One region of the Stenotrophomonas sp. YJH_SMC_127 genome, then DNA from elsewhere that is predicted to be linked to it. Evidence: predicted binding sites of a transcription regulator. Region 1 holds the regulator's gene; each other region holds the start of a gene.

The links. The regulator FliA, encoded in region 1, starts transcription of late flagellar genes. The targets are predictions, from matches to a motif close to TAAAGTTTNNCNNNCNNNGGCCGATAA.
Region 2: the regulator FliA is predicted to act here: its motif matches at 4,406-4,432, upstream of AC5QAB_RS02305 (methyl-accepting chemotaxis protein).
Region 3: the regulator FliA is predicted to act here: its motif matches at 1,221-1,247, upstream of AC5QAB_RS09595 (GGDEF domain-containing protein).
Region 4: the regulator FliA is predicted to act here: its motif matches at 1,422-1,448, upstream of AC5QAB_RS08175 (methyl-accepting chemotaxis protein).

Annotation. Positions count from the first base shown of each region.
Region 1 is NZ_JCAFVO010000016.1:22,889-29,934, forward strand. It holds gene flhB (flagellar biosynthesis protein FlhB) at 1-803, shown strand, start outside; gene flhA (flagellar biosynthesis protein FlhA) at 848-2,908, shown strand; gene flhF (flagellar biosynthesis GTPase FlhF) at 3,054-4,670, shown strand; gene AC5QAB_RS20695 (MinD/ParA family ATP-binding protein) at 4,657-5,544, shown strand; gene AC5QAB_RS20700 (RNA polymerase sigma factor FliA) at 5,541-6,287, shown strand; gene cheY (chemotaxis response regulator CheY) at 6,345-6,737, shown strand; gene AC5QAB_RS20710 (protein phosphatase CheZ) at 6,737-7,046, shown strand, end outside.
Region 2 is NZ_JCAFVO010000001.1:499,949-506,994, reverse strand. It holds gene AC5QAB_RS02325 (adenylosuccinate synthase) at 583-1,875, shown strand; gene AC5QAB_RS02320 (hypothetical protein) at 1,992-2,654, shown strand; gene AC5QAB_RS02315 (M23 family metallopeptidase) at 2,584-3,261, opposite strand; gene AC5QAB_RS02310 (L,D-transpeptidase family protein) at 3,266-4,228, opposite strand; gene AC5QAB_RS02305 (methyl-accepting chemotaxis protein) at 4,462-6,585, shown strand; gene AC5QAB_RS02300 (hypothetical protein) at 6,672-6,959, opposite strand.
Region 3 is NZ_JCAFVO010000003.1:269,504-276,549, reverse strand. It holds gene AC5QAB_RS09595 (GGDEF domain-containing protein) at 1-1,188, opposite strand, end outside; gene AC5QAB_RS09590 (TonB-dependent siderophore receptor) at 1,476-3,725, shown strand; gene AC5QAB_RS09585 (cation diffusion facilitator family transporter) at 3,909-4,889, shown strand; gene nfi (deoxyribonuclease V) at 4,928-5,602, opposite strand; gene gpmA (2,3-diphosphoglycerate-dependent phosphoglycerate mutase) at 5,696-6,445, shown strand; gene AC5QAB_RS09570 (hypothetical protein) at 6,556-7,017, opposite strand.
Region 4 is NZ_JCAFVO010000002.1:621,418-628,463, forward strand. It holds gene mnmA (tRNA 2-thiouridine(34) synthase MnmA) at 1-647, shown strand, start outside; gene hflD (high frequency lysogenization protein HflD) at 644-1,258, shown strand; gene AC5QAB_RS08175 (methyl-accepting chemotaxis protein) at 1,477-2,667, shown strand; gene AC5QAB_RS08180 (hypothetical protein) at 2,766-2,981, shown strand; gene AC5QAB_RS08185 (hypothetical protein) at 3,049-3,555, shown strand; gene AC5QAB_RS08190 (bifunctional diguanylate cyclase/phosphodiesterase) at 3,680-6,439, opposite strand; gene AC5QAB_RS08195 (PAS domain-containing sensor histidine kinase) at 6,570-7,046, shown strand, end outside.

The sequences.
Region 1 (7,046 bases):
TGGTGATGGGCGGCCTGCGCTGGTCGCAGAAGGCGTTGCTGCCCGACATCAACCGCATGAACCCGATGAGCGGGCTCAAGCGCCTGTATGGCCCGGAGGCGATTGCCGAATTCACCAAATCGCTGCTGCGCGTGGCCTTCGTCGGCGTCGCCGCCGGGCTGGTGGTCTGGACCGGCTTCGACACCCTGCGCGGGCTGATCCACCACCCGCTGGAAACCGCCATCACCGATGGCCTGGGCTTCACCCTGCGCCTGCTGCTGGCCACCGCCGGCGCGATGCTGGTGCTGGCCGCCATCGATGCGCCGTACCAGCGCTGGAACTGGACGCGCAAGCTGAAGATGACCCGCGAGGAACTGCGCCGGGAAATGAAGGAAAGCGAGGGCAGCCCCGAGGTGAAGGGCCGCATCCGCCAGCTGCAGCAGCAGATGGCCAACCGCCGGATGATGGAGGCGGTGCCCACTGCCGACGTGGTGGTGGTCAACCCCACCCACTACGCGGTGGCCCTGAAGTACGAGGGCGGCGCCATGAACGCCCCCACCGTGGTCGCGCTGGGCGTGGACGAAACCGCCCTGCGCATCCGTGAAGTGGCCGACGGCAACAAGGTGGCGATCGTCTCCGCCCCGCCTTTGGCACGCGCCTTGTATCGGGAAGGCCAACTCGGAAAGGAAATCCCCGTGAGACTGTATTCGGCCGTCGCCCAGGTCCTGTCCTACGTCTACCAGCTGCGCGCCTGGCGCACTGGCCCGATGCCGGACGCCCCGCACATCCAGGTGGATGAATTCGGCAAGGGAGGCCGCCCGTGAGCGCCCAGCCCTCCGCCGGTTTCAACACCCGCCGCGCCCTGGAAATGATCCGCCAGGGCCTTGGCGCGCCGCTGATCGTGCTGGCCCTGCTGGCCATGGTCGTGGTGCCGCTGGCCGCGCCGGTGCTCGATGCGCTGTTCACCTTCAACATCGCCATCTCGCTGATGGTGCTGCTGGCGGTGGTCTACGTGAAGCGCCCGCTGGACTTCACCATCTTCCCGATCGTGCTGCTGATCACCACCATGCTGCGGCTGGCGCTGAACGTGGCCTCCACCCGCGTGATCCTGCTGAACGGCCAGAACGGCCACGACGCCGCGGGCAAGGTCATCGCCGCCTTCGGTGAATTCGTGATCGGCGGCAACTATGCGGTCGGCATCGTGGTGTTCGCGATCCTGACCATCATCAATTTCGTGGTCATTACCAAGGGTGCCGGCCGCGTTTCGGAAGTGACCGCGCGCTTCATCCTGGACGCGATGCCCGGCAAGCAGATGGCGATCGACGCCGACCTCAACGCCGGTTTGCTGACGCGTGAAGAAGCCAAGCTGCGCCGCGAGGAAGTGCGTGAGGAAGCCGACTTCTACGGTGCGATGGACGGCGCCAGCAAGTTCATCCGCGGCGATGCCATTGCCGGCATCCTGATCCTGTTCATCAACATGCTCGGCGGCCTGGCCGTGGGCGTGCTGCAGCATGGCATGCCGTTCGGCGAAGCCGCCGCCACCTACACCCTGCTGTCGATCGGTGACGGCCTGGTAGCGCAGCTGCCGGCCCTGCTGGTCTCCAGCGCCGTGGCCATGCTGGTTACCCGCGCCTCGCGCTCGCAGGACATGGCCCAGGCCATGACCGGCCAGGTGTTCGGCCAGTACCGTGCGCTGGCGATCACCGCCGGCATCATCGGCGTGGTCGGCCTGGTGCCGGGCATGCCCAACGTCGCTTTCCTGACGCTGGCCGCGATCCTCGGCTTCATCGCCTGGAAGCTGTACCGCAAGGGCAAGGCGCCGGCTGCCGATGCGGCAGGCGGTGGCACCGATGCCGCCGCACTCAACGCACTCGGCCGCCCGGCCGCACCGGCACCGACTGCCGAACTGAGCTGGGACGAACTGCGCCCGGTCGATCCGCTGGGCCTGGAGGTCGGCTACCGGCTGATCCCGCTGGTGGACAGCAACCAGGGCGGCGAACTGATGGCGCGCATCAAGGGCGTGCGCCGCAAGCTGACCCAGGATGTCGGCTTCCTGATCCCGTCGGTGCACATCCGCGACAACCTGGAACTGCCGGCCAACGGCTACCGCGTGCTGGTGCACGGCGTGCCGGTGGCCACCGCCGAGATCCACCCCGACCGCGAGCTGGCGCTGGACCCGGGCAGCGCGCTCGGCGCGCTGGAAGGCATCGCCGGCAAGGACCCCGCGTTCGGCCTGGACGCCACCTGGATCCAGCCGCACCAGCGCGCCCAGGCCGAAACGCTGGGCTACACCGTGGTCGATCCGGCCACCGTGGTCGCCACCCATCTGTCGCACCTGATCCGTGAGCACGCGCCGGAACTGCTCGGCCACGAAGAAGTGCAGCACCTGCTGGCCAACCTGGCCAAGAGCGCGCCCAAGCTCGTCGAAGATCTGACGCCGAAGGCGTTGCCGCTGTCGGCGGTGGTGCGCGTGCTGCAGAACCTGCTGGTCGAGCGCATTCCGATCCGCCAGCTGCGCAAGATCGCCGAGGCACTGGTCGAACATGCGCCCAGCAGCCAGGACCCGGCCGTGCTGACCGCCGCTGTTCGCACCGCACTGGGCCGCTTCATCGTGCAGGAGATCGCCGGAATGTCGGCGGAGCTGCCGGTGTTCACCCTCAACCCGCAATTGGAACGTGTCTTGCAGGAGTCCACGCAGGGCAACGGCGCCGCGCTGGAACCCGGACTCGCTGAGCGACTGCACCAGAGCCTGGCCGAATGTGTCAGCAAGCAGGAAGCCCGCAACGAGCCCGCGGTCGTGCTGGTACCTGGCCCGGTGCGCGCCGCGCTGGCCCGCCTGGTCCGCCACAGCGTTCCGTCGCTGTCGGTCCTGGCCTACAGCGAGGTGCCGGAGGACAAGCGCCTGAAGCTGGTCGGAACGATCAGCTGACGCCGCCCTGCGATGCGCCAGAAAACAGACACCACTTTCGAACCAACGCAACAGACAGATACCAAGGGGAACCCGCACCGTGCAGACCACCGACCACCCGAGTTCTCCGACCGCCACCCCGCCGTCTTCGCCCCGTGACCACAGCATGAAAATCAAACGATTCGTCGCCGCCGACATGCGCTCGGCCATGAACCTGGTGCGCAAGGAACATGGTCCTGACGCCGTGATCCTGTCCAACCGCCGGATCGAGGAAGGCATCGAGATCGTCGCCGCCGCCAACTACGACGAGAGCGCCGTGCAGCGTGCACTGGAAGCCTCGCGCCGTGACGTCGCACCGCCGCCGGCACCCAAGCCGCGCACCGCCGCCGACGCGGTGATCGCCGCCGTCACCCGCCGCCGCAGCAGCACCCCGGCGCCGGAACCGGTCGCGGCCACCACCTCGGCAGTGGCCGCCCTCGCCCGCGCCGCCGTCGGTGCCACCGGCCGCACCCTGGACAGCGCCGACGAGATCGTGCCGACCCGGGGCAGCACCGGCTTCGCCGCCACCCTGGCCCGCGCCGCCGTCAACGAACCGGCACCGCCGGACCAGACCTTCGCCCCGTTCGCCGAGGCCATCGTTGCACCGGCCGCCACCGTGCCGGCCAACCGCGCGCGCTTCCAGATCGACCCGCCGCACGAGGCGCATCACGAAAGCGTGGCCCCGGCCGTGCTGCCGCCGCCGCTGCCGACCGCTGCCGTGATCGACGCGCAGCCCGGGATCGCCGCCAGCGAACCGGCAGCGGTCGAAGCCGCTATCGAGGCCAGCCCGGCCCCCATGCTGGCCCCGGCACCGACGCTGACCGTGGTTCCCCAGGACGACGCCGAGATCCGCCAGCTGCGCCAGGAAGTGGCCGGCATGCGCCAGGTGATCGAGCGCGAGATGAACCGCTTCACCGACGAGCGCCTGCGTGGCAGCCCGGTGCGCGCCACCGCGCTGGACCTGATGGACGAGTACGGTTTCGACGCCGGGCTGGCCCGCGACGTGGCCATGCAGATCCCGCTGGAGACCGAAGCCCATCGTGGCCGCGGCCTGATGCTGGGGCTGATCTCGCGCAAGCTGCCGATCGCCCCGGTCGACCCGCTGGAGGAAGGCGGCGTGATCGCGCTGGTCGGCCCGACCGGCGCCGGCAAGACCACCACCATCGCCAAGCTGGCCTCGCGCTTCGCCGAGAAGCACGCCCCGCGTGACGTCGCCCTGGTCACCACCGACACCACCCGCATCGGCGCCCGCGAACAGCTGTATGGCTACGGCCGCCAGCTCGGCATCGCCGTGCACGAGGCCAACAGCGGCACCGACCTGGACCAGCTGCTGGAACGCCTGAAGGACTACAAGCTGGTGCTGATCGATACCGCCGGCCTGGGCCCGCGCGACCGTGCCCTGGCCGCCCAGCTGCAGTGGCTGCGCGCCGCGCGCCAGGTGCGCACCCTGCTGGTGCTGCCGGCCAACACCAGCTTCGGCGACATGGACGAGGTGGTGCGCCGCTTCGGTGCGGCCAACCTGCAGGGCCTGGTGCTGAGCAAGCTGGACGAGACCGGCCGCTTCGGCAACGCCCTGTCGGTGGCCGTGGACCACGCCCTGCCGATCACCTGGGTGACCGATGGCCAGGACGTCCCGGAGGACCTGCACCGGGCCAGTGCAGCCAATCTTGTACTTCGCCTTGAAGATTTGCGCCGAGCGGCCGATATGCCCTGCAACCCGGAGTTGAACCATGCCGTCGCGTGAGTACGCCAAGCTGACCAAGACCTTCCCGCTGTCGGCCACCCGCAGCGAGCCGCTCGGCCCTGTGCGCACCATCGCGGTGACCGGCGGCAAGGGCGGCGTGGGCAAGACGAATGTGTCCGCCAACCTGGCGGTGGCGCTGGCGGGCATGGGCAAGCGCACGCTGCTGCTGGACGCCGACCTCGGCCTGGCCAACATCGACGTGATCCTGGGCTTGAACCCCACCTTTACGCTGGCCGACCTGGTGGCCGGCCGCTGCTCGCTGGACGACGTCATCGTCGAAGGCCCGAACGGCGTGCTGGTGGTCCCGGCCGCTTCCGGCCGCCGGCACATGGCCGAGCTTGCCCCGGCCGAGCATGTCGGCCTGGTCAACGTGTTCTCCGAACTGGAACGCGAGCTGGACATCATGGTGGTCGATACCGCCGCCGGCATCACCGACGGCGTGCTGACCTTCTGCCAGGCCGCGCAGGACACCGTGGTGGTGGTCTGTGACGAACCGGCCTCGATCACCGACGCCTACGCACTGATCAAGGTGCTGTCGCGCGAGCGCGGCGTGGACCGCGTCCAGGTGGTGGCCAACATGGTGCGCGACCCGAACGAGGGCCGCGTGCTGTACGAGAAGCTGACCCGCGTCTGCGAGAAGTTCCTCGCCGATGTCTCGCTGAACTACCTGGGCTGCGTGCCGCAGGATGACTGGCTGCGCCTGTCGGTGCAGCGCCAGCAGCCGGTGGTGAAGGCCTATCCATCCAGCCCGTCGGCGCTGGCGATCACCGAGATCGCACGCCGCACCGCGCGCTGGCAGGCACCGACCGAACCGCGCGGTGGCGTCGAGTTCTTCCTCGAACGCATCCTCAAGCAGCGTGGGGTGGCCGCATGAAAGGCGCAGCCCACCAGTACAGGGAAGTCCAGCGCTCGGCGGCCAACGAGGTCATCGCCCAGCATTCGGACCTGGTGCGACGCATCGCCCACCACCTGGCCGCGCGCCTGCCGGCCAGCGTCGAAGTCGATGATCTGATCCAGGCCGGCATGATGGGCCTGATCGAAGCCTCGCGCAGCTACGACGCCGACCAGGGCGCCTCGTTCGAGACCTATGCCTCGATCCGCATCCGCGGCTCGATGATCGACGAGATCCGCCGTGGCGACTGGGTGCCGCGCTCGGTGCACCGCCGTGCCCGTGATGCCGCCGCCACCATCCGCCGCCTGGAACAGAGCACGGGCCGTGCCGCCAGCGCCACCGAAGTGGCCGCCGCGATGGAGATGCCGCTGCCCGAGTACCTGCGCCTGATGGAAGACGCCGCACGTGGCCAGGTGCTGAGCCTGGAGTCGCGCATCGAAGACCAGGGCGAACTGGATACCGTCGCCCAGGGCGGCCCGACCCCGCAGCAGGTGCTGGAGCGCGGCGAGTTCGGTCGCGAGCTGGGCAAGGCCATCGGCCACCTGCCCGAGCGCGAACAGCTGGTGCTCTCGCTCTACTACGAGCAGGAGCTGAACCTGAAGGAGATCGGCGCGGTGCTCGGCGTGAGCGAGTCGCGGGTCTGCCAGATCCATGGCCAGGCCGTGCTGCGCCTGCGCGGCCGCCTGAAGATTTTCGAGGCCGTCGACGCCGGCCTGGAAGAATGAACATCCCCGAGGCGACTGCCCCCGGCCGCCCGGAATGAACAACAAAGGAACTCTGCTTTGAACAAGAACATGCGCATCCTCATCGTCGACGACTTCTCGACCATGCGTCGAATCGTCAAGAACCTGCTGGGCGATCTGGGCTTCACCAACACCGCCGAAGCCGAGGACGGGCATGCCGCACTGTCGCTGCTGCAGAGCCAGCCCTTCGATTTCGTGGTCACCGACTGGAACATGCCGGTGATGACCGGCATCGAACTGCTCAAGGCGATCCGTGCCGACGCCAAGCTGAAGACCCTGCCAGTGCTGATGGTCACCGCCGAAGCCAAGCGCGAGCAGATCATCGAAGCGGCCCAGAACGGCGTGAACGGCTACATCATCAAGCCCTTCACCGCGCAGACGCTGGAAGAGAAGCTGGGCAAGATCTTCGAACGCCTGGCGGCCAGCGCCTGATGGATACCACGGTCGACAAGAACGCCCTCGCCCTGCGCCTGCAGGAAGCCCTGGATGCCCTGGAGTCCGGTGACGAAGCCGCCTGGCGGCAACGCATCGACGGACTGGTCGCGCTGCGCACGCAGCCGATGATGAGCGGCCTCTCGCGGCTGGCCCGCGAGCTGGGGCAGGCCCTGGGCGAACTGCCGACCGTGCCCAGCGAGGCCGGCGAACTGGACGATGCGTGCGCACGCCTGGACCACGTGGTGGCGATGACCGAACAGGCCACCCACCGCACCCTGGACCTGGCCGAGGAATGCCGCAGTCTGA
Region 2 (7,046 bases), on a different contig from region 1:
CCGGCACCAGCGTGGCCTGGCCCTGGTAGCTGCCAACCTTGGTTGGCATTGCCGGCCAGCGGCCGGCACGACCGGGCGGGGCGGCTGACTGACCGGCACCAGCGTGGCTTGGCCCTGGTAGCTGCCAACCTTGGTTGGCATTGCCGGCCAGCGGCCGGCACGACCGGGCGGGGCAGCTGACCGGCCTGCACTTGCGTGGCCAGGCTCTGGTAGATGCCAACCTTGGTTGGCATTGCCGGCCAGCGGCCGGCACGACCGGGCGGGGCGGCTGACCGACCTGCACCTGCGTGGCCAGGCTCTGGTAGATGCCAACCTTGGTTGGCATTGCCGGCCAGCGGCCGGCACGACCGGGCGGGGCGGCTGACCGGCCGGTGAAGCCGTCCGTCGGAAAGGTGGCAGCGGACCCCGGAAACCCGGATAATGCACAAAAGCCGGACGGGCCTCCCCGTTCGGCTTTTTCCGTGTCTGGGCCCTCCATCGCCGGCCGCTCCCCGTTTGGAGCCGCCCTCCAGGTGCTGGCCAGCCCCGCCACGGTTTACCCGTCCGCGGCCCCGATGGCCGCAACAAATCGAGGAGCCCGTCATGGGTCAGTCTGTCGTAGTGTTGGGTGCCCAGTGGGGCGATGAAGGCAAGGGCAAGATCGTCGATCTGCTCACTGAGGAAATCGGCGCCGTCGTGCGCTTCCAGGGCGGCCACAACGCCGGCCACACCCTGGTCATCAATGGCAAGAAGACCGTCCTGCACCTGATCCCGTCGGGCATCCTGCGTGACGACGCGCTGTGCCTGATCGGCAACGGCGTGGTGATCTCGCCGGCTGCGCTGCAGAAGGAAATCGCCGAGCTGGAAGCCTCCGGCGTGGAAGTGCGTTCGCGCCTGAAGATCTCCCCGGCCGCGCCGCTGATCATGCCGTACCACATCGCCCTGGACCAGGCGCGCGAGCGCGCAGCCGGTGGCAAGGCGATCGGCACCACCGGCCGCGGCATCGGCCCGGCCTACGAAGACAAGGTGGCGCGTCGCGGCATCCGCATCGCCGACCTGCATTACCCGAAGCAGCTGGAAGAACTGCTGCGCACCGCGCTGGATTACCACAACTTCGTGCTGACCAAGTATCTGAACACCGATGCGGTCGACTTCCAGAAGACCTTCGACGAAGCGCTGGCCTTCGGCGAATACGTGCAGCCGATGAAGTCCGACGTGGCCGGCATCCTGCACGACCTGCGCAAGCAGGGTAAGCGCGTGCTGTTCGAAGGTGCGCAGGGCGCGCTGCTGGACATCGACCACGGCACCTACCCGTACGTCACCAGCTCCAACACCACCGTCGGTGGTGCGCTGGCCGGTTCCGGCGTCGGCGCTGATTCGATCGACTACGTGCTGGGCATCGCCAAGGCCTACGCCACCCGCGTCGGCGGTGGCCCGTTCCCGACCGAGCTGGACGACGAAGTCGGCCAGGGCATTCGTGACCGCGGCGCCGAGTACGGTGCGTCGACCGGCCGCCCGCGTCGTTGTGGCTGGATGGACATCGTCGCGCTGAAGCGCGCCGTGGCCATCAACGGCATCAGCGGCCTGTGCATCACCAAGCTGGACGTGCTGGACGGCATGGAAAAGCTGAAGGTCTGCATCGCCTACGAATACAACGGCAAGCGCACCGAGTACGCGCCGCTGGACGCGCAGGGCTGGGAAGAATGCACCCCGGTGTACCTGGAGTTCCCGGGCTGGAGCGAGAACACCCACGGCATCACCCAGTGGGACGACCTGCCGCCGGCCGCACGCGCCTACCTGCGTTCGCTGGAAGAGCTGGCCGGCTGCCCGATCAGCATCGTCTCCACCGGCCCGGACCGCGACCACACCATGGTCCTGCAGGATCCGTTCGCCTGAGGTGGCGCCGGGCCATGCCCGGCGTTGGTGACAGGAAAAGCCCCGCGCACGCGGGGCTTTTTCGTTACTGTGTGGCCAGGCCAGCGGGGAAGCGACGCGATGACCAGGATGTCAGCGTGAAAGGCGGGACGGTAGTGCGGGTCACCCTGTGGGTGTCGTGGAGCCTGTGGTGCATGGCCGGCCTGGTACTTGTGTTGGGTGCAGCCGCCAATGCCCTGGCTTCGCGCACGCAGACGGTGCCGCTGGTGCTGCGCCCTGGCGCAACCGCCCAGATCACCGTCTACCGCCTCATCGATGACCAGCTTCGGCTGCGCCTGCGCTATGCCGCGGACGGTACAGAGGCTGACCCTGAAGTGCTGCTGCGCATCGAGACTCCCACCGAACATGGAGACTTCCGCGCAGGGGAGCGTTGGGGAGTGGCCGGGCAGGGCATCGACCGCGCGCTGGTATCGGCTGAGTCCGGCGGCCTCATGGCCTCCTACTTTGGTTACGGTCGCGGCGACGCATTGCCACGCGGCCGTTCATGGCTGCGGGTAACCGTGCTGGAGGTGGGTCCGGCGCTGGCGGGACGCACTGCAGACATCGAGCTGCAGCCGCCGCTGGGTCTGCTGAAGCTGACCGACCTGGACTACCTCTGGCTGTGGCCGTTCTTTTTCTGGAAGATGGCGGCGCTGTTCCTGCTGATTCCAGGGGCTGCGTTGGCTGTCTTTACTGTGGCGTTGCGGCGCCAGCAGCGCCGGGCATCGGTGCCGCCGACTTCAGCAAGGGATAGGGATTGATCGAGTCTCCCTTCCACCACTGCTTCTCCGGCCCCAACACATGCACTTCGAAGTGCAGGTGCGGGGCCTCGGCGCTGGCATTGCCGGTGCTGCCGACGTAGCCGATCACATCCCCGCGCTTGATCGCCTGTTTCTCGGCCAGGCCATCGGCATAGCGCTGCAGGTGCGCGTAGTAGTAGCACCAGCGTCCGCTGGGCTCGAACTGGTAGATCGTCAGCCCGCCGCGTTCGCTGTCGAACAGTTTTTCCACCGTGCCATCAGCCACCGCGAGTACCGGAGTACCGGCATCGGCCAGGATGTCGATGGCATCGTGCACGCGGCCTTCGCTGCGCGCATCGGTGAAGGTATCGTGCAGCTGCGAGGCCAGGATGCCCTGCACCGGCAGCAGCAGGCCGGACGGTGCATCCGCAGCCTGCGCGGCCGGCGGCGCGGTGGTGGCGGGTGGGGCCGTTGCGCGTGGCGCTGGTTCGACCACCGGCGCGGCGGCCACCGCCGATGGCGCTGCCGGCAGCGAGGCGGCTACCGGCTCACTCCCATCGCGACGCAGCCACCAACCTGCCCCCAGTCCCAGCAGTACGCCCAATACGATCAGCTGCGAAAGACGCATGGGCTTACTCCTGCATCACCACGGGCACCGAAGTATCCACTGCGTCGGCCACACGCACCGCATCCCAGTTGGTCATGCGTACGCAGCCATGCGATTCGGTCTTGCCCACGTGGCTGGGTTCGGGTGTGCCATGCAGGCCGTAGTGCGGCTTGGACAGGTCGATCCAGACCCGGCCGACCGGGTTGTTCGGGCCCGGTGGCAGCGTCGCCTTCTTTTCGCCCTTGCGCGCATCCCAGAACAACTTCGGGTTGTAGTGGAACGGCGGGTCGCGATACACGCCCAGGATCTTCCATTCGCCGATCGGCAACGGGTCGTGCTGGCTGCCCGACGACACCGGCACCTGCGCGATCAGCTTGCCCTGCGCATCCAGCAACTGCAGGGTGGAGTCGGATTTGTCGACCACGATCTTCGCCGCCTTCGGCAATGCCGCTGGTGCGATGTTGGGCACTTGGATGCGGCTGCCAGCCTTGGTCAGATCCACGCCGGGATTGAGCACCTTTAGCAACTCCGGCGAGGCGTGGAAGCGCTCGCCCAGGGCTTCTTCCATACTGCTGAAACCCAGCGATTTCAGTTTGGCCTGTGCGGCAGGTCCTTTCGGTATGGGCTGGAACGGGCCGGCGACATCCTCGGCAGTCAGCGTGTAGCTGGCCAGCGGCCCCACCGTATCAGCCTGCAGAGCCTTCCAGGTGGCGTCGTCCAGCTCACCCGTCACGGTCAGCCCATGCGCGGCCTGGAAGCCCGCCACCGCGCTTCGCTGGTTGCTGCCCACTTCGCCATCGATCTGGCCAGGCGAGAAATTCGCGCGATCCAGCAGCACCTGGGCATGCAGTGCGGAGCGCACTGCGGTGTCCGGGTCGGCCTTCTCGGCAATGGGGGCGGGCAGGTTGGGCGGCGGCACCTGCGCGAAGGCCGGCGACGCCAGCAGCGAGAGTGCGAGCAGGGTGGATCGGGACACAGATGAGGGCATTGGGATCTCCAGCAGGTACGCCGCCACCTTGCCCGCAGACAGCGCCGAGCCGCCGTGAAAGGGATCTGATGCCCGCATGAGCAGGCATGTCATTGCGGCCGATTGCCAGCGGCAGGTGCCGCTGGGACGGGGACTCACCAAGGTGAACCGTGGCCGAAGCCACCGATGGAGGGCGATCAAGATTGCCTGCCGTGCCGCCGATAAGGGCGCATCCCCCCGTTTTGGATGTACCGATGAACTACTTGAGGAACGTCAGGGTTGCCTGGCGTCTTGGGCTGGGCTTTGGCCTGTTGCTGCTGCTGGTCGCCGCCGTGGTGGCCACCGGCGCCACTGCCAGTGTCGTGCAGAAGCGCGCGATGCAGCAGGTGGTCGACGTCAGCGTGGCCAAGGTGCGCCTGCTGTCGCAGATGCTCGATGCCAACAACCAGATGATGGTCGTGCGCCGCGAAATGCTGATCCGTCAGGGCGAAGACCGCGGCAGCGACGAGAAGCGCATCGCCGACCTGGTCAAGCGCTATGAGGCCAGCTGGACCGCCTACCAGGCGCTGCCCAGCGATGCCCAGGGCAAGACCATCGCGGAAACCATCGCGGCCAAGCGTGCCGTTGCGCGCCCGCTCAACAAGCAGACCAGCGAACTGATGGAGCAGGGCGATTATCCCGGCGCCGTGGCGCTGACCCTGGGCCCGGTGCAGGAAGCGGCCAACGGCTGGAACAAGGCGCTGTCCGATGGCGTGGACTTCGAGGAGAAGGAAAGCCGTGAAGCTGCCGCCGAAGCGATCCGCCTGGGCGAACGCAGCCTGCTGCAGCTGCTGGTGCTGGGCGGCGTCGCGCTGCTTGCCGGCATCGGCGCCTCGGTGATGATCGGCCGCAGCCTGACCGGCCCGCTGGCGCGCGCGGTGAACCTGGCCGAGCGGCTGTCCAAGGGCCAGCTGGACCAGGAGTTCCGCCTCGGTGGCCGGGATGAACTGACCCAGCTGGGCGAGGCGATGGCCAGCGTGCGGCAGAGCGTGCAGGCGGCGATCGGCGCACAGCTGCAGATGGCTGAGCAGCACGAAGCGGGTGCGATCCGCTATCGCATGGACGACAGTGCCTTCCCCGGTGATTTCGGCCGCATGGTGCAGGCCACCAACAGCCTGGTCGAATCGCACGTGCAGGTGGAGCTGCTGATGGCCGAAGTGATGCAGCGTTACGCGATCGGCGACCTCAGCCGTGACCTGCCGGACTACCCGGGCGAGAAGGGCACGCTGACCCGCACTCTGGCCGCGGTAAAGCAGAGCCTGATGGCGATCAACGCGCAGATCGATGAACTGGCTCGTGCGGCTCGCGCCGGCGACTTCAGCATGCGTGGCGATGCTGCTGCGTTCCAGTATCAGTTCAAGGCGATGGTCGAACACCTCAACGGCATGATGGCCAGTTCGCAGGCCAGCATTGCCGATGTTTCCGACGTGCTGCGCGCGATCTCGCACGGTGACCTGACCGCACGCATGGACGGTGAGTACGATGGCGTGTTCGCCCGCATGCGCGACGACGCCAACACCACCACCGCACAGCTGACCGGCATTGTGCGGGGCATCCAGGTGGCTGCCGACAGCATCAACAACGCAGCACAGGAACTGGCCGCCGGCAACAACGACCTGTCGCGCCGCACCGAGCAGCAGGCGGCCAACCTGGAGGAAGCTGCCGCGTCGATGGAGGAGCTGACCTCCACCGTGCGCCAGAACGCCGAGCTGGCGCGTCAGGCCGACAGCGAAGCGCATGCCGCCGGTGCCGCCGTACGCGAGACCGAGCAGGCGATGGCGCAGATGGCCTCGGTGATGGGTGAGATCGATCAGTCCTCGGCACGCATCTCGGAAATCTCCACCGTTATCGACGGCATCGCGTTCCAGACCAACATCCTGGCGCTGAACGCTGCGGTGGAAGCCGCGCGCGCGGGCGAGCAGGGCCGTGGTTTTGCCGTGGTCGCCAGCGAAGTACGCACGCTCGCGCAGCGCGCCGGCGTCGCGGCCAAGGAGATCAAGGAGCTGATCGAAGACGCCGCTGCCAAGGTGAAGAGTGGCCTGGCGGTGACCGTTGAATCGGAAGCAGCGATCGCACGCGTCGCCCAGGCCAGTTCGCGCACCACCCAGCTGATGAGCGACATCGCAGCGGCCAGCAAGGAACAGGCCGCCGGCATCGAGCAGGTCAACCAGGTGGTGGTGCAGATGGACCAGGTGACGCAGCAGAACGCGGCCCTGGTGGAAGAAGCCACTGCGGCGAGCCGCGCGCTGGAAGAACAGGCGCATGCGCTGACCACGTCGGTAGCGGTATTCAAGGTGGAAGGCGCAGTGGCTTCGGCCGTGCCGCGCCGTGCAGCCTGAGCAGGCTGCTGACCCCGTGACAGGAATACGGCCGCCTTGAGCGGCCGTATTTGCATCGCCCGCTCAGGCAGCAGGGAGGATCGCCCTCATTGCTCCAGGACGCTGCCGAGCATGGCCCCAAGCACGTACAGCACGCCAAGCGTGGGAGGAATCACCAGAAGGTAGACGGTGATCCAGGTCATTCCGGAAAGCCAGCGTCCCACGCCGATGACGTTGAGTGCTGCGGTCTGCAGCATCACCGGCAGTTGCATGAGGATGTAGGCGCTCTTGGGGTCGCTGTTGGACCGGGCATCGAGCACCAGCCAGGCGGTCAGCGCGAGATAGAGCGCGCATAGGGCAATGCCGGTCCAGCTGAGCCAGCGTGGCTTGCGCATGCCGCCTTCTTCGTTCCGTCCGGGGCCATCAGGGTAGCGCCGCGAGCAGCGGCGTGCACTTCCCTGGGGCGAGCCGATAAGCGAAGC
Region 3 (7,046 bases), on a different contig from region 1:
GCTTTCGGCGATCACCGCGGCCTGTGATTCGCTGGCCGCGACCAGCACCACCACGAACTCCTCGCCGCCATAGCGGAACAGGTAGTCACTGCCGCGGGTCAGCTGGCCGAGCAGGCCGGCGACGTGCTGCAGCGCGCGGTCCCCGGCGTCGTGGCCGTGGCCGTCGTTGATCGCCTTGAAGTGATCCAGGTCGAGCAGCAGCAGCGAGAATGGCGTGCGGTTGCGCGTGGCCAGCTCGATCTCCCGGCGCAGCACGGTAGGCAGGAAGCGGCGGTTGAGCAGGTTGGTCAGCGCATCGCTGCCGGCATCCAGCTCGCCGATGCGCTCGAACAGCAGCGTCATCAGGGTGCGGATGGCGGCCAGGTCCTCGCGGATGGCCGGCAGCACCGCCAGTCGTTGTGCCGGGGCATCGTTGCTCGCCCGCTGCAGGTTGCTGTCGATGCGGGCCATCAGCTGGCCGACCTGCCGGGTCTCGCTGCTCTCGCCGAAGCTGGGGATGCCCTTGTGGGTGAACCACAGGCCGAACTCGGAAGTGGCCAGGCTGGCGCTGTCGCTGGCCTGTACGTGGCCAGCGAGCGCGTAGAGCAGGGCGTTCTCCCAGTCCAGCAGCAGTGCGCGCTGGCGTTCGCGTTCGGTGCCGACGTTCTGCACCAGCGAGAACAGCCGGTACGCAGCATCGGCACGGGTCGAGCGCTCGCGTGCATGGGTATAGGCCAGGGTCATGCCTTCCATGGCGATGTCCATGATCGCGCTGAGGCAGTCGATGGCGGCGAACGCAGTGGCACTGTCGGGCGCGTCGTCGTGCAGGCGCACGAACAGTTCGTGCTTGAGCACGCGCGCGCCGCGGGTGACCAGGTCGACCGGAATACCGACCCGGGCATGCACATCGCCGATCACCCGCTGCGAGGCAACGGCGCCGGCAATACCGTCGGCATTGGTGGTCAGCAACTGCACCAGCCAGCGCTGCATGGCCGGCTGCAGGCGCTGCTTGACCTGATCGTGGGACAGGAAGCGGCGTGCACGCCCGTCCTGCAGCAGTACCTCGTAGAAGCGTTGGGCCAGCGCCGGCGGGGCATCGGCGGCGGCGGCGTGCAGCAGCGCGGTGGCGGCAGGGCCGGCCTGTTGCAGGCAGTGCTGCCAGGCCTCGGCCAGCGGTTGGCTGGCATCGTCCAGTTGGGGTGGTTCCACGTCGATCTCTGACTGCGTACGGCAAACCACGGGTATCGGCCGCGGTGGCGCACGGTTGATGGCGGGTTGGCCGGTCAGTTTATGCGCGATGCAGGGTTGCACGGCGCGCAAAGCACGTCGGCGCCGCGGCGGCAATGAGTGAACGCATTTGAGAATCACTCGCATTGATGGGAGAATGCGCGCACGGATCGGCCCGCAGGCGACTGCAGCGACGCTCCGCCTCCCCCCTCGTCGTTGCCTCAAGCCCTTTGCCAGAGGCCCCGTTGCCCTGCCAGAAGGTCCAGACCATGTCTCCTGCCGTTGTCCTTTCGCCGCGCCCGCTGGCGCTCGCCGTTGCCGCCCTGCTGGCGGGAAGCGCCCTGACCGCCCAGGCCGGAACCGATGCCACCGATATCGACACGGTGCATGTCACCGCCTCGCAGATTGCCCGCCAGGCACTGGGTACCTCGACCATCACCGCCGAGGACATCGCCAAGCGCCCGCCGGCCAACGACATCGCCGAACTGCTGCGCACCATGCCGGGCGTCAACCTCACCGGCAACAGCGCATCGGGCCAGTACGGCAACAACCGCCAGATCGACCTGCGTGGCATGGGGCCGGAAAACACCCTGATCCTGGTCGACGGCAAGCGCATCGGTGCGCGTGACGCCGTGCGCATGGGCCGTAGCGGTGAGCGCAATACCCGCGGTGATACCAACTGGGTGCCGGCGGAAATGATCGAGCGCATCGAAGTGCTGCGCGGCCCTGCGGCGGCACGCTATGGCTCCGGTGCGTCCGGCGGCGTGGTCAACATCATCACCAAGCGCCCGACCGGCGACCTGACCGGAGCGGTCGACCTGTATGGCCTGGTGCCCGAGCACAGCGCCGAAGGCGGCAGCGAGCGCGTCGGCCTGCAGCTGAGCGGGCCGATGACCGACACCCTGTCGTTCCGCCTGTACGGCAACGTCAACAAGACCGACGCCGACTCACTGGACCTCAACCGCCAGTACGCCACCAACCCGAACGCGGTGCCACCGGCTGGCCGCGAGGGTGTCAAGAACCGCGACGTCAACGCGTTGCTGCGCTGGGACATCACCACCGACCAGGTGGTGGAGTTCGAAGCCGGCACCAGCCGCCAGGGCAACATCTACGCCGGTGACCGCGCGGTCAGCACTACCGGTACCTCGACCGGCGTTAACCTGGCGGCGCTGGCCGAAGGCGAAGCGGAAACCAACCGCATGTACCGCAACACGGGCGCGATCACCCATCGCGGCCGCTGGGGCGACGTGACCTCGCGGGTGACCGCCGCGGTGGAAGCGGTCAACAACTCGCGCATCAATGAAGGCCTGGCCGGTGGCCCGGAAGGCAGCTTCAACGGCACCGACTGGTCGACCTCGCGCCTGCGCAACTACCAGCTGGATGGCGAAGTGAGCTTCCCGACCTCGCTGGGCAGCGCCGAGAACATCTGGACGCTGGGCTTTGAATACCTGGACAGCCGCCTGACCGACCCGTACTCGATGAGCCAGTCCAGCAGCAGCGGCGGCGGCATCCCGGGGCTGTCGGCCGATCGCGCGCGGGGCAAGGCCGACGCGCAGACCACCGCAGTGTTCGTCGAAGACAACATCTACCTGGGTGAGCGCTGGATCGTCACCCCGGGCCTGCGCTTCGACCACCACAGCCAGTTCGGCAACAACACCAGCCCCAGCCTCAATGCGCAGTTCCGCATCAACAGCGACTGGGTGGTGAAGGGCGGCATCGCCCGCGCGTTCAAGGCGCCGAACCTGTACCAGTCCAATCCGGACTATCTGTACTACACCCGTGGCAACGGCTGCCCGAATGCACTGCCGAGCCTGGGTGCCGGTTGCTACATGCGCGGCAACGCGGACCTGAAGGCGGAAACAAGCCTGAACAAGGAACTGGGCATCGAGTGGGCACCGCAGAGCGGCTGGCAGGCCTCGTTGACCTACTTCCACAACGACTACAAGGACAAGATCCAGGCCGGCTACACCCAAGTTGGCCTGACCGCCGACACCAAGGGCCGCATCTTCCGCTGGGAGAACGCGCCCAAGGCGATCGTGCAGGGGCTTGAAGGCAACCTGGTGATCCCGCTGCTGGGCGAGCAGGGCAACCGCCTGAAATGGAGCAACAACTTCACCTACATGGTGGAAAACGAGAACAAGAGCACCGGCCAGCCGCTGTCGGTGATCCCGAAGTACACCGTCAACACGATGCTGGACTGGCAGGCCACCGACAAGCTGTCGGTGCTGCTGACCGGCACGTTCTACGGCAAGCAGGAACCGGCCACCGCCAACATCAACAATGATCCGCGCTGCACCGGCAGCTGCGATCCCTCGATCGCGCTGCAGGACCGCGGTGCCTACAACATCTGGGGCGTGAGCGCGCGCTACAGGGTGACCGGGACCGTCAGCTTCGGCTTCGGCGTGAACAACCTGGCCGACAAGCGCCTGTTCCGCGAGGCCAACAGCAGCGATGCCGGTGCGGCGACCTACAACGAACCGGGCCGCGCCTACTGGGCCAGCCTGCGCTTCGGGTTCTGACCGCACGCGGACGCCGGTCCGCTGCGGTCGCCAGGCCAGGCCAGGCGCTGCCGGCCACGCTCCGGTAGCGCCGGGCCTTGCCCGGCGACACCGGCGCCGCGTGCCTGCAATGTTATAAACACCGTAATAGTCTCCCCCGCCAGCACGGCGTAGCCTGCACCGCATCGCAAAGGAGCTGTTGCCATGGGCCACGACCACGATCACCTGCCATCCCAGATCCGCCACGAGAAACCCTTGTGGTGGGCGCTCGGCCTGACCTCCACCTTCCTCGTCATCGAGGTGGTGGGCGCGTTCTGGACCAACAGCCTGGCGCTGCTGTCCGACGCGGCACACATGGCCACCGATGCACTGGCACTGATGATTGCGCTGGTCGCGGTGCGGTTGAGCCGACGCCCGCCGGACGCGCGCCGCACCTACGGCTATGCACGCCTGGAAGCGCTGGGCGCGATGATCAACGGCGCCATGCTGTTCGTGGTCGCCGCCTACATCCTGTGGGAGGCGATCGGTCGTTTCCGCGAACCGCAGGAGATCGCATCTTCGGGCATGCTGGTGATCGCCGCCGCAGGCCTGGTCATCAACCTGATCTCGATGCGCCTGCTGCAGGCCGGCAGCGGCGAGAGCCTGAACGTGAAGGGCGCCTACCTGGAAGTGTGGGCGGACATGCTTGGCTCGGTGGCGGTGATCGCCGGTGCGTTGTTGATCAAGTGGACCGGCTGGAAGCCGATCGACCCGATCCTGGCGGTGCTGATCGGCCTGTGGGTACTGCCGCGCACCTACGTGCTGATGCGCGAGGCGATCAACGTGCTGCTGGAAGGCGTGCCCAAGGGCATGGACGTGGCCAAGGTGCGCGACAGCCTGTCCGGTCATGCTGCGGTGCTGGACGTGCATGACCTGCATGTGTGGGCGCTGGCCTCCAGCACGCCGGCGCTGACCGCGCACATCGTGATGCGCGACGGCACCGACGCCGATGCGCTGCGCCGTGAGCTGGGCGGGCGCCTGCACGATGACTTCGGCATCGAGCACGTGACGCTGCAGATCGAAGCGGACCACTGTGGTGAAGCCTGCGCTGGACCGGCGTCGGCCAAGGGCGGCGCGCAGCAGGGCCATGAAGGCCACGACCACGGTGAGGACGCGCAGGGCCATCGCGGCCACGTGCATCATTGAATGAAAATGGAAGCCGCACCGGGGAATGCCCGGTGCGGTCATTCGTCGCGCCGCGAGGCCAGCCGATCCGCCAGCCGGGTCGGTTCCGGCAGCCGGTAACCGCGCAGCGTGCGCTGCACCCAGTCCAGCGCGGTATCGGCACTGACCCGATGGCCGCCGGCCACGAACAGCGGCTTGCAGCGCACCTTGCTGCGCAGCACCCAGCCCAGTTGTTCGTCGCCATCCTGCAGCGGCGCATGTGCACCGGCCTCGGCGCCCGGTTCGACGAACCGGCCCACCAGCTTCGACTTGGCCACGCCGATGCTGGGCAGGTCGGTGACCACGCCCAGATGCGCGGCCACGCCCAGCCGGCGCGGATGGCTGATGCCATGGCCATCGACGAACACCAGGTCCGGCGTGCGCGGCAGCAGCGCCAGCGCGGCCAGCAGTGCCGGCAGCTCGCGGAAGCTGAGCAGGCCGGGGATGTAGGGCATCACCGTGGGGATGCGCGCGATCTCCTGCGCCACGGGCTTCAGCGTCTCCACGTCCAGCAGTACCGCCGCGGCGCGGGTGATGGCGCCGTCGTCTTCAAAGCCAACATCCAGCCCGGCCAGCCAACGGACGTCGCGTGGCAGGCGGTCCTGGCGCTCCACGCGGCCGGCCAGCTGGAGCTGCTGCGCGCGTGCCGCGGAGACGCTGCCTTCCCAACATCCGGGATCGATCACCGTATTCATCGGTCACAGCATCGCACGGGCGGCGCCACGGCCCGGTGAGCGGCGGCCGGGCTACAATGGCGGCCTGCCTTTCCTCGCGTTGGAGACCCTGCAGTGACCCGTAAACTCGTACTGTTGCGCCATGGCCAGAGCCAGTGGAACCTGGACAACCGCTTCACCGGCTGGGTCGATGTCGACCTGACCGAGCAGGGGCGCCGGGAAGCGGCCGCCGCCGGTCGCCTGATGCGCGAGGAAGGCCTGCAGTTCGACGTCGCCCACACCTCCGTGCTCAAGCGTGCCATCCACACCCTGCAGGGTGCGCTGGCCGAGCTGGAGCAGGACTGGCTGCCGGTGAACAAGTCCTGGCGCCTCAACGAGCGGCACTACGGCGGCCTGCAGGGGCTGGACAAGGCCGAGACCGCGGCCAAGCACGGCGAAGAGCAGGTCAAGGTCTGGCGCCGTTCGTACGACATCCCGCCGCCGCCGATGGACCTGGAAGATCCGGGCCACCCGATCCATGACCGCCGCTACGCCGGTCTGGACCGCAACGCGCTGCCGGGCACCGAATCGCTGGCCACCACCCTGGATCGCGTGCTGCCGTACTGGCACGACGCCATCGCGCCGCAGCTGAAGGACGGCAAGACCGTGCTGGTCACCGCCCACGGCAACTCGCTGCGCGCGCTGTACAAGTACCTCAACAATGTCTCGCGCGAGGAGATCCTCGAGCTGAACATCCCGACCGGCATCCCGCTGCTGTTCGAACTGAACGACGACCTGACCGTGCAGTCGTTCCGCTACCTGGGCGACCCGGAAGCAGCACGCAAGGCTGCCGAAGCCGTGGCCAACCAGGGCAAGGCGAAGTAAGAAGCACAAGGCCGGCGCAAGCCGGCCTTCGCTTTTGCAGAGCCGAGCCCGCGCTCGGCCGGCGCTGTCGCAACCCGGTAGAGCCAACCCATGGGGGCTGCATCAGCCAGCTACGAGGGATCCATGCGGCGCACCTTCGGCGGCTGCAACGCGGCAATGTCGATGACGTGTTCCTGGCATATCACCTGATAGTGCGTGAATGGGCCCGGGTAACTGACATCGGCAAAGGTGGCATGGTCCAGATAATCGAGGAACTTCGAACGGCTGTAGCGGCGGAACAGGTTGCCGCTCCAGGTTTCGGCGTCGTCCCAGCTCTGGTAGGACTCGTTGTGCACGGCGTAGCTGATGTAGTGGTCCCAGATCAGCTCAAAACGCTGCGAGTGGGGCATCACCTCTATCGCACGCGCATCATCGATTGAACGTCCATGAGCGAGCTCCACACGGGAGGGCTTTCCGACCACCAGGCCTTCCTCGACGACAAGGCGCAGACGATTCGCTTCCGGCTCGCCGATGCCCGCCAGGAACAGACACTCACAAGCGTCGATGGCCTGCAGCAGCGCAGCTTCGTCCATGGTCATGAGGTCCAGTGATCGCGGAAGCC
Region 4 (7,046 bases), on a different contig from region 1:
TCGGCGACCTTGAAAAGAGCGACCTGCGCCGGATCGCGCGCGACGTCGGCCTGCCGACCCACGCCAAGAAGGACTCCACCGGCATCTGTTTCATCGGCGAGCGCGACTTCCGTGAGTTCCTCGGCCGCTATCTGCCGGCCAAGCCCGGCCAGATCCTCGACCCGGCCGACGGCAGCGTGATTGCCGAACACCCGGGCGTGTTCTATTTCACCCTGGGCCAGCGCGAGGGCCTGAACATCGGCGGCGTGCGTGGCCGCCCGGCCGCGCCGTGGTACGTGGTTGGCAAGGATGTGGCCAGCAACGTGCTGTACGTGGACCAGGACCGCGACAGCAAGTGGATGCTGTCCGACCGCCTGCGTTCGGAAACCGCGCACTGGATCGCCGGCTCACCGCCGGCACGGCGCTTCGAATGCACCGCCCAGACCCGCTACCGCCAGCCCGACGAGCCGTGTACGGTCCAGGTGCTGGACGATGGCAGCGTGCTGGTCACCTTTGCGCGCCCGCAGCGTGCCGTTACCCCTGGTCAATCGCTGGTGCTGTATGACGGTGATGTGTGCCTGGGCGGCGCGGTGATCGCCGCCACCGATGCGCCGCTGGAACAACGCCTGCGCACCACCCCCTCCCCTTTTGAGGTAATCGCTGCATGAGTTTCACTGTCGACGACCGCGTCCTGGCCCTGGCCGGCATTGCCCAGGCCCTGCAGCAGGTGCGCCGCATCGCCGATACCGGCCATTCCGACGCCGCCGCCGTGCGCACCGCCGTGGACAGCGTGTTCCGCGTCGATGCGTCCTCGCCGCAGGCGGTGTTCGGTGACCGTCATGCACTGAAGTCCGGCCTGCGCCTGCTGCACAACTACTTCCGCAGCCAGGGCCAGGACCCGATCCTGCCCAAGCTGGCCCTGTCGGTGCTGCAGCTGGAACGCCGCTTCGTGCAGGATGGGGCGACCGTGAACAAGGTCGCCTCGGGCATCGAGCGCGCCCAGCGCCAGGCCACCGAACTGGGCGACAGTGGCCACCCGGACGTACTGGCCAACCTCGGCGGCCTGTATGCCGACACCATCAGCCACCTGAAACCGCGGGTGATGGTGCAGGGCAACCCGCACTACCTGGGCCAGGCCGGCGTGGTGGCGGAGATCCGTGCCCTGCTGCTGGCCGCGGTGCGTTCGGCGGTGTTGTGGCGCCAGCTGGGCGGCAGCTACTGGGACTTCCTGTTCAGCCGCAAGGCGATGATCGAGGCCGTGGACCGCCTGCTGGCCTGAGGGTGTGGGGTCAGAGCCCTTTCCCATGGAAAAGGGATCCGACCCCGTTGCGCCTGCCCAAGGGGTCGGATCCCTTTCCGGCACGGAAAGGGCTCTGACCCCGAGGCCGCCAAGGCGCCGGAAAACCGGCGCATTCAGAATGCACTTCGAGGCACATCGACGTTAAAGAGAAAGGGGGTACGGCCGATACATCCTCCGTGCACCTCCCGAGAACGTCCATGTACTCACGCATTTTCATCCGTCTGGCCGCCCCCCTGGCTCTGACCCTGCTGCTCCCCTTCGCCATCGGTTTCGAATGGCCGGCCGCCCTGCGCTGGGCGATCCTGACCACGATGACGCTGAGCTGGCTCGGCTTTGCGTGGTGGACCACCCGCGCACAGGCACATCGTTCCCCCGAGCACGCCCGTGTCCTGCGCGAACAGGACCAGCTGCTGACCGAGCTGCGCAACTTCGTCGGCAACGAGATCGACGGTTCGCGTGGCGAAGTGGAACGCGCCCGTGACCTGATCCGCCAGGCCGTCTCCAGCCTGGGCGGCAGCTTCGATGCCATGAACCGCAAGTCGCGCCAGCAGAGCCAGGCCCTGTCGCGCATCGTCGACCGCGCCGGTGATGAAGGCAATGCCGGCCTCGACGTCGCCCGTTTCGCCCAGCACGCCAGCCATCGCATGGAACAGCTGGTGGAAGCGCTGGAACAGGTGAGCGGCCAGAGCAGCACCACCGTGCAGCACATCGACCAGATGGCGCAGCACCTGGATGGCATCTTCGCGCTGCTGGAAGACGTCAAGTCGATCGCCGACCAGACCAACCTTCTGGCGCTGAACGCGGCCATCGAAGCGGCGCGCGCCGGTGAAGCCGGTCGTGGCTTCGCCGTGGTCGCCGACGAAGTGCGCAACCTGTCCGAGCGCTCGACCACCTTCAACGAGCAGATCCGCAAGCTGGCGCACAGCTCCAAGGACGCCATTGCCAAGGTGCGCGAGACGGTCTCGCACATGGCCTCGCGCGATATGGACCGCTCCCGCGAAGCCCGCCAGGAAGCGGCAGCGATGCTCGACAACGTCGCGCAGATCAACGCCTCGCTGGGCGACGGCATGCGCGAAGTGTCCGAGTGCGCCCGTGCGATCGATGGCAGCGTGGCCGAAGCCGTGCGCGCCCTGCAGTTCGAAGACATCGCCACTCAGGCCCTGGGCGGCGTGCACACCCATCTGGACCGCCTGACTGCCATCAACCGCGAAGCGGTGGCCCTGCAGGAGCTGCTGCACCGCAATGGCGGCGTGTTCGACGAAGAGATTGCCAGCGCGCTGCAGCGCACCGGCAACCGCCTGCGCGAACTGCGCAGCGAATGGGAACGCCCGCCGCACAAGCCGGTCGCCCAGCAGACCATGGGCGCTGGCACGGTCGAGCTGTTCTGATCCTGATGTCTGCTGCCCTCGCCGGCAGCCCGCAAGGCCCCGGTTCGCCCGGGGCCTTTGCCTGTAACCCGCCATTGGATGCATCCTGTACGCGCACCATGACCCTGATCCGCGCCCTGCCCGCCCTCACCGACACCGAGCGCCCGCGCAATGCGAGCGCGCGTGAGCAGCTGCAGCGGCTGGAAGACGTGGCCCGCGAGGAACTGCTCGAACTGCAGCAGCTGGCCGATGCGCGCCCCACCCCCTCCAGAGCCGACGATGAACTGCTGGGCCTGGCATGGGACCTGGGCCTGGATGGCGAAGCCCTGAAGTAGATCCACGTCCTGCGTGGATGGGCCGTCCCGCATGGCATGATCCACCGGTCCCGTTCATGGAAGACCGATGGCCATCGCCCTGATCGCAGTGCTCCTCATCGAAGCCGTCCTTCTGATGGCCTGGGTGGCCGGCTATTTCAGCTGGGGCATCACCCTGTTCAACGAACGCATCGCGGCGTCACCGGCCATGCAGGCCCGGCTCTCGCTGGGCAGCCTGGAACGTGACCTGCCGCAGGACAAGTGGCTGCGACTGGCCTTCCATGCGCTGCCCGATGGCAGCATGGCGTTCCGCGAGAGCTTCGCACCGAGCTTCGGCCTGCGCTACTTCCCGGTGATGCGTGGACGCATCGTTCTCAACGCGCGACGGCACGAGGTGCGGGTGATCGGCCTGTGCAGCTGGTTCGTGGCAATCCTGTCGCTGCTGCTGTTGCCACTGGTGGCGATGCGCCCGATGGTGGCACCGATGCTGCTGGTGCTGCCGCTGTTCCTGGCCAGCTATCTGGTCCAGAAGCGGCGCTATGCGGCCATCGTCGAGGCCCTGCGCATGCAGTTGAAGGCGGAGTTTCCCAGGTAGTTCCACGCCATGCGTGGATGATCGCGAGCGCCAGGGCATCCGTGCCGACCAACGGTCGGCACCCACCAGAGCTGGGCGCACCAGAGTCAGGCCACACCGCGCCGGCATCCGCCAGCGCAGACCCTCAGCGCACCAGCACCGCTTCGCCGCTGGCGTCGGTGCGCATTGGCGCCGGGCGCTGCTGGCGCAGCCACTGCGCCAGATCACGCGGGCTGAGCGGGCGCGAGTACAGGTAGCCCTGGATCTCGTCGCAGCCCTGGCGGCGCAGCATGTCTTCTTCCTGGTGGGTTTCCACGCCTTCGGCCACCACCTTCATGCCCAGCGCGTGGCCCAGGTGGACGATGGCCTGGGTGACTTCGGCCGTGCCCGAATCATGCAGCATGCCCTGCACGAAACTGCGGTCGATCTTCAGGCGCCCCACCGGGAAGCGATTGAGGTAATTGAGGTTGGAGAAGCCGGTGCCGAAGTCATCCACCGCCAGCGGCACGCCGTGCCGTTCCAGCACGTCGAAGCAATGGCGCAGGATGTCGGTATCACGGATCAGCGCCGACTCGGTCAGCTCCAGTTCCAGCCGTTGCGGCGGCCAGCCATGGGCATGGCAGATCTCGATCACGCGCTCGGCGAAGCCGCGATCACGCAGCTGCACCGCCGACACGTTGACCGCGATGCGATCAAAGTGCAGTCCGGCACGGTCCCAGGCGGTCGCCTGGCGGCAGGCCTCGTTCAGCACCCAGTCGCCGATGCGCACGATCTCGCCGCACTTTTCGGCAATGGGAATGAACTCGGCCGGGCTGCAGTAGCCGATGCCGGGGCGGTGCCAGCGCAACAGTGCCTCGATCGCCGGTGGCTCGCCGTGGTGGGCGTGCAGCAGCGGCTGGTAGGCCAGGCTGAACTCGTCGCGCTCGATCGCCCCATGCAGGGCATGCTCGACGTCCAGCCGGCGCTGGATGCGGGCCAGGGCGTCCTGGCTGTAGTACTGGTAGGTGTTGCGCCCGGCTTCCTTGGCCGCATACATCGCGGCGTCGGCCGCGCGCAGCAGTGAGTCGAAATCGGTCTGCGCATCGCCCAGCATCGCGATGCCGACGCTGGCGCCGACTTTCAACGTGGTCTCGCCACGGCGCAGCGGCTCAGCCAGCGAGGCAATCAGCTTGCGGGCGACATGACCGGCATCTTCCGGCTCGGCCAGGTCGCGCAGCACCACGATGAACTCATCGCCACTGAAGCGGCCGAACAGGTCGTTGTTGCGCAGGTTCTGGTGCAGGCGGGTGGCTGCGGCCTTCAGCAGCGCATCGCCGGTGGCGTGGCCGAAGCTGTCGTTGATGGTCTTGAAGCCGTCCAGGTCGATGAACAGCATGGCCAGCGAGGTTCCGCGGTCGCGTGCTTCCTCGATGGCTTCGGCGGTCTGTTCGCCGAGCAGTACGCGATTGGGCAGGCCGGTCAGCAGGTCGTAGTGGGCCAGCAGTTCGATGCGCTCGTTGGCTTCGCGCTCGCGGGTGATGTCACGGAACAGGACAACGAACCGCGGCGGCAGGCCGTCACGGCGGTCCAGTTCGATCAGCACCTGCACCCAGACGCGCAGGCCGGACTGGCGGTAGAAGCACAGGTCCAGCTGCTCGGGCAGGCCGCCGTTGGCGATCCGGGCGAGCGCCGCCTCGAACGCGTTGCGCGAGTCCTCCGTGTACAGCGCCAGCGCCTGGTCGAGGGTGATCGGTTCCTTGCGCAGGCCATGGATGCGGTAGCACTCCTCGGTCCATTGCATGCTGCGGGTCTGCACTTCGATCTCGCAGCCGCCGATGCGGCCCAGCGCGGAGACCCGGTTCAGCAGTTCGGTGCGCCAGCGGATCAACGCATCGGTCTGGTGCTGTTCGGTGATGTTCTGTACCTGGCCGAGCAGGCGCTTGGGTTGCCCGTCCATGTCCAGCAGCGGCTGCATCCATAGCCGCAGGTGCTGCGAAGGCTCATGGCCGCGGGTCAGCTCCAGCTCGAGGTTGGCAGCGCGGCCATCGCGCCACAACCGCCGCCATGCCGCGCGCAGCGCGCCGCGGGAGCGTGGATGCAGCTGCTTCAGCCACCGCCGCTGGCCCGGAACGGCGCCCTGCTCCAGTGCCAGCAGCGAACGCAGTTCCGGCGACCACCAGAAATGCCCGCTGTTGGGATCAAACGACCAGCTGCCCATGCTGGCGATGCGCTGGGCCTCGCTCAGGTGCAGCTGCTGTTCCTGCAGCAGCGATTCGAGCTGCTTCTGCTGCTCGATATCGGTATGCGTGCCGACCATGCGCAGGGGCTGGCCATCGGCGGTGCGAGCGACCACGCGGCCGCGATCGAGCACCCAACGCCACTGGCCATCGGCCTGGCGGAAACGGAACTGTGCGCTGTACTGCTCGCTGTGCCCGCGCAGGTGCTCGTCGAGCGCGGCGCGCACCTGGGCGATGTCCTCGCCGTGCACGCGAGACAGCAATTCAGTGGCGGTCTCGTCGCCCAGCGCCGGCGTGCGCGCCACCCGGTCACTGGGGATGTCCCAGTCCCACAGGCTGTGGCCGGCGCTGTCCAGTGCCAGCTCCCAGCGCCCGCCCGCATCGACCGGCACCGGCTCGGGAATGCTCAGGGTGAACGCCAGCAGGTTGCCGGCACCGTCGTGCACCGCACGCAGGTGACCGTCGTAGTGCCCCCGCGGGCCGCCCGGCAGCGTGCAGGCGACGATGCCACCATCGGCAGCCATCAGGCGCAGATCTTCCAGCATCGGCGCATAGGCCGCCACGGTGGCCGGCAGGCCATGCACGCGCGCGGCCGGATTGGCCGCCAGCGGGCGCCCGGCACGGTCGACGATGACCAGCGCCGACGCAAGCGGGTGCTGCAGCAGGCTGGCGATGATCCCTTGGTCCACGCGATTTTGCTCCGGATGACACGCCCGTCAGCGGGGCACGCAGTGGTTAACGGCGCCTGCGGCGGATAATTGAGTGGTCACGGCACGCTGCGGGGTAAGATGACCGGCGCCCCTGTCACCCGCCCCGTCCATGCCCGCAGAACCGACCGGCAACGCCCCAGTTCCCGACCCGCGGATGGCGCAGGCGCTGAGCCGTGACCGGCGCCGGGTGGTGCTGAGCTATCTGGTGATGGCGCTGGCCTGGATGATCTCCACCGACAGCGTGGTGCAGGCGCTGGTGCCCGATCCGCAGCGGGCGGCCCTGTGGCAGGGCCTGAAGGGCTCGTTCTTCGCGCTGGCCAGCGCGGGCCTGCTCTATCTGCTGCTGCGCCCGCTGGCCGAACACGTGCTGCATACCCATGCGCGCCAGCAGGCCTCCGAGCTGCGCCTGCGGCAGATGTTCGAGGGCAACCCCGGGCCGATCCTCGTCTACGACCTGGACACGCTGGCGATCCTCGATGCCAACCCCGCCGCCTGCAGCGCCTTCGGCTGGGACCGCGACGAGCTGCTGGAACAGACCATCGATGCCTTGTGGCCGCCGCGCCAGGACCAGGCCCTGCAGACCAAG